One region of the Candidatus Nitrosacidicoccus tergens genome, then DNA from elsewhere that is predicted to be linked to it. Evidence: riboswitches for the same ligand, from Rfam matches in the RefSeq annotation. Region 1 holds a riboswitch; the other holds the start of a gene.
What was found. A riboswitch is a leader RNA that binds a small molecule or an ion and turns the genes downstream of it on or off. The one in region 1 is predicted to bind fluoride.
Positions count from the first base shown of each region.

Region 2: another riboswitch for fluoride. It lies ahead of NSCAC_RS05085 (alpha-D-glucose phosphate-specific phosphoglucomutase); the one in region 1 lies ahead of NSCAC_RS00200 (TSUP family transporter).

Region 1 covers NZ_LR778175.1:34,212-36,678, reverse strand. Annotated here, with positions in the region: gene NSCAC_RS00205 (efflux RND transporter periplasmic adaptor subunit) at 1-781, opposite strand, end outside; gene NSCAC_RS00200 (TSUP family transporter) at 854-1,588, opposite strand; fluoride riboswitch at 1,756-1,817, opposite strand; gene NSCAC_RS00195 (EF-hand domain-containing protein) at 2,097-2,414, shown strand.
Region 2 covers NZ_LR778175.1:1,042,820-1,045,286, forward strand. Annotated here, with positions in the region: gene htpG (molecular chaperone HtpG) at 1-1,317, opposite strand, end outside; fluoride riboswitch at 1,448-1,529, shown strand; gene NSCAC_RS05085 (alpha-D-glucose phosphate-specific phosphoglucomutase) at 1,593-2,467, shown strand, end outside.

The DNA of each region.
Region 1 (2,467 bases):
CAATGTGCATTTCATGATTACTAGAAGAGATAAGCCCTGCAATACGGCTTACTTTACTTTCAAATACTAGGCCAGGTAAGGAGTTAAATCGGGCTTGAAGGGTATCTCCTATCTGGATATAAGGTGCTACTCGCTCTGGGATATTAACTACTAAGCGTAATTTTTCGACTTGAATAAGTTCAATGAGTGGCTGGCTGTTTGAGTTTCCTGCTACTATAAGGCTACCTGTATGTATAAAACGCTGAGTAACTACACCAGTAAACGGTGCAATCACCTCTTTAAATGATAAATTTACCTTGAGATTCTCAAATTTAGCTTGAGCAACTTTAATAGCTGCTTTACTAACAGCAACTTCACCCTCAGCAGTGACTTTTTCAGCATCAGCAATATCAATTTCATCTGCGGTTACAGCCATTTGCATACTCTTATAGAGTCCATGGAGACGCTCTGCGATTCGTGCTTTGAATTTATAAACTGCCTCAGCTTGGCTAAGCTTAGCTTTTGCTTCATAGAGATAAGCTCTTGCCATCCGATAATCTGCTTCAAGATCAGGAACACTAAGTTGGGCAAGAACCTCTCCTTTTTTAACACTAGATCCTACATCTACATAAAGTATATCTAGATAGCCAGTTGTTCTTGCATAAAGGGCAACTTTCTTGTAGGGCTCTAGCCAGCCTTCTAAACTCACAATTTTCTGTTCAATATTTCTATCAATCCAAGCCTGTGGTATTTTGGGAAAAGAATTATCTGCTGCAGCTATCGCAGATTTCAAGATAAGCACTTGGCTGAATCCTAAAATCAGAATGAAATATAAATCACACCAGGATCTAGTGAGCGATAGTTGAAATTTCACTTATCCAATTGCCTGAATAGACTTGCCGATCAGAGATATACCTGAGATAAATAAAAATCCAGCAAAAATTTTGCTATATTGCTCGTTGTTAATTTTGGTATAAACTAGATGATCTGCAATAAAGAACGCACTAATACCAGCGGCTAGGTAAGTTAAATGAGACCAAGAAATGTTAACTTCCTTAAGTGCTACAGCAGATAGTGTAGCTAGCTGAAAAATAGCAAATGTGCCATAAGAGATAGCCGCAGTTCCTCGCATTCTATCCTTACTTCCTCCTGTAGCATGCACAGCTGCGGTAAGTAAAGATCCTCCTAAATTAGTCAGCCCATGCACTATTCCCATAGCGATAAAGTAGATTCGCTCATAATGCATCAGTTTTTCTACCTTTACCGCAATATACTGAGAGGTGCTCTTTAAAGCCACAAAAACTAAAAATAACCCTATAATAAGCCCTATATTAAGGCTTATGCGGGTTACTAAATAAAGGAAAATAACTACGAAAGGAATGGTGTAGAAAAGAATTTTTTTATAAAATAACCAATCAATATTAGGGTAATTCTTTATGATCTGAAGTAGATTAATACTAATAGAAATGGGTAAAAGAATAATCAATGCATCGATAAAGGGATAGTCAATCAATAAAAGCAGAGGGGTACCAAAAAGTAAAACACCCACCCCAAAGAGAGCTTGAATGCTTGCTGTAATTACAATGATTATAAGGATAGTAGATAACATCTCTTCTCCTAAATTAAATTTATAGGGACGAGTAGAAGAGAGTCTATGAGTAGGAATATAGCTATAGATTAATCTCCTCTCGCCTTTTTAATATCTTCCTAGGAAAGAAATAAGAGGGAGGGCTATAGCTAAAGATACAGAAAAACACCCACCTCTCCCATTCTTAGGAAGTTGTAGGCATTATTAGCCATAATGGCGGTTATAGGAGAATGCCATCTCACTAGTTTTGATAACTAATTTACACAAAAAAAAATTTTTTTCAAGATAAGATAGCTACTTTGTATGCATAAAAGGGTAGCAAGATTAAAAATAAATGCTGATTTCCCGTTAAATTTAAAGCTAAACAAAACGATAAGCTTATCTATTATTTAGATATTTACTTCAATGTAAGGTGTTTTTCATAAAAATATCTCTTTCATCGTCTTGAATTTTTCATAATAGATCCTATTCTTAGGGCGGATGGATGTTTATAAATCCTTCCATACTAAAAAGGAGAGTACATATGTATATGAAAAATTCAAAATTTATCAGCTATTCAGCCATTCTTGGTGGAGTTTTCGCACTAACACTAACCATTCCTAGCTCTGCTCAAGATCAGACATCTGCTAATGCGACTTATAAAAATGCACAGAAAGAGGTTAATGAACAATTCTTTCAAGAATTAGATATAAATAAAGATAGCAAAATCAGTGAATTAGAAGTAGATTTAGCTGCTGATGATCGGTTCCATGCAATCGATCTTGACGGAGATGGTTATCTTAGTGATCGAGAGCTTTATTTAGCTGTCTTGAAACAAGAGGAAGCTTATCGTGTAGGGATCAATTAGAATATAATCCTGCTAACTGATTTTAGATTTTTAGTAGGTAAATAATAGTATGG
Region 2 (2,467 bases), 800 kb from region 1:
ATCGGTTAAAGAGACCTCTTGTGCATCACTATCATTATGGGTAGAAGCAAACCGCAGTAATTTACCTAATTGTTCCCGATTGGCATAATCTTCGCCGGGGCCTTCTTTAATCACCTGTCCAAATGCTTTCCAGAAGGTTTGATATTTTTCTGGCTCTTTTTCTGCCATATCTTCTAGCATACCCAGGATTTTCTTCACCGATCCGCCTCGGATGGTATCAATAATTTTATTATTCTGAAGAATTTCTCGAGAGATATTCAAAGGTAAATCATTAGAATCCACCACCCCTTTAATAAACCGTAAATAACGGGGCATCAGTTGCTCTGCATCATCCATGATAAAGGTACGTTGGACATAAAGCTTAATACCATGGCGTTGATCTCGATCCCAGAGATCAAAGGGGGCACGGGCAGGAATAAATAACAATGAAGTATATTCTAACTTGCCTTCTACTCGATTATGAGTCCAACCCATAGGATCTTCAAAATCATGGGAGATATGTTTATAAAAAGCTTTATATTCGTCTTCTTTAATTTCATTTTTAGATAAAGTCCAAAGTGCAGTGGCTTTATTAACCTGCTCCCACTCTTCTTTAATCTCTTTAATTTCTTCCTCTTCTTCTTTTTTGTTCTCATCCCCGTGATCATGACTATGGTCATGATCGTGAACTTCCTTAATCATTTCAATGGGGACATCGATATGATCAGAGTAGTTGGTAATAATGGTTCTTAATCGCCAGCTATTTAAAAACTCATCTTCTCCTTCTTTTAGATGCAAAGTAATCGTAGTGCCTCGGGTGGGTTTATCGATAGATTCAACGGTGAACTCCCCCGCTCCTTCCGATTCCCAGCGAATTCCTTGATCAGCACCTAAACCGGCTTTGCGCGTTTCTAAGGTCACTTTATCAGCCACAATAAAGGCAGAATAAAACCCTACCCCAAATTGCCCAATTAAGTGCATATCCTTTTTCTTATCCCCAGAGAGATTTTCTAAAAAGGCACGAGTCCCTGATTTTGCAATGGTACCAATATTATCAATTACCTCTTGCCGCTCCATCCCAATCCCATTATCAGCAATAGTAATAGTCCGTTGATTCTTATCAAAAGCAATCTGAATTTTTAGATGACTATCCTCTTCAAATAAAGCATTATTAGTGAGAGCCTCAAAGCGAAACTTATCTGAAGCATCAGCGGCATTGGAAATCAGCTCCCGCAGAAAAATTTCCTTATTGCTGTATAAAGAATTAATCATCAAATGAAGCAGTTGCTTCACCTCTGTTTGAAAGCCTAGGGTTTCCTTAGGACTAGGGGTGGTCATGTACTAAAATCTCCTTTTTTTATAATCAATAAAATTACTTACCCTAACATAAGGGCATTTTTTAAATAATCAAGGGGGTAATTTACTGTAAATTTTTCGATACTAAACTATATGGCAGTAGCTATTTTAGCTAGTCGTTGGAGATGGTATTCTCCTATCACTTCAGGTTATAAACTGTGTGTGGTTTGCCCACTAATAATGCCTATTAGTTTTTAGAAAATTAGATTCTGTTATCCTTAAGCTGAACAAGCTATGTTTTACTCAAACAGAATAATATGCTCATTAAAAAAATCTCCACTACCCCCTATTTAGATCAACGCCCGGGTACTTCTGGGCTAAGAAAAAAAGTTAAGCACTTTCAACAGCTCAATTATTTAGCGAATTTTATTCAATCTATCTTTGATGCTTTAGACTCCCCAGCAGTTAAAACCTTAGTTTTGGGAGGTGATGGTCGTTACTATAACCAAGAAGCCATTCAGATTATCTTAAAAATAGCGGCTGCTAATCAGATTGGCAAAATAATTGTGGGTCGGGATGGATTATTTTCTACCCCAGCAATTTCCTGCGTAATTCGTAAACACCAAGCTTTGGGCGGGATTATCCTTTCAGCAAGCCATAACCCAGCAGGAATAGATGGGGATTTTGGAGTAAAGTACAATACCAGTAATGGAGGACCTGCTCCTGAATTTCTCACTGAAGCTATTTATCAGAAAAGCCAGCAAATTAATCGCTATTTTATCTGTCAAGGTGAAGATCTACCTTTAGATCAGTTAGGCACTTATATCTTAGGAGAAATGACAGTAGAGATTATTGACCCTATTGCCGATTACCTTGCTTTAATGGAAGCTTTATTTGATTTTGATCAAATTAAAGATCACTTTAAGCAGCAAAAATTTCAAATGTGTTTTGATGCTATGCACGCAATTACTGGCCCTTACGCTCAGGCTATTTTCCAACATCGGTTAGGCGTTCAGCCAAGTGCGTTATTCAACCATATTCCGCTTCCTGATTTTGGTGGCGGCCATCCAGATCCTAATTTAGTCTATGCAAAAACCTTAGTAGAGAAAATGTATGGGGAAGCTCCTCCAGACTTTGGAGCAGCTTCTGATGGAGATGGGGATCGGAATATGATTTTAGGTCAGCATTTTTT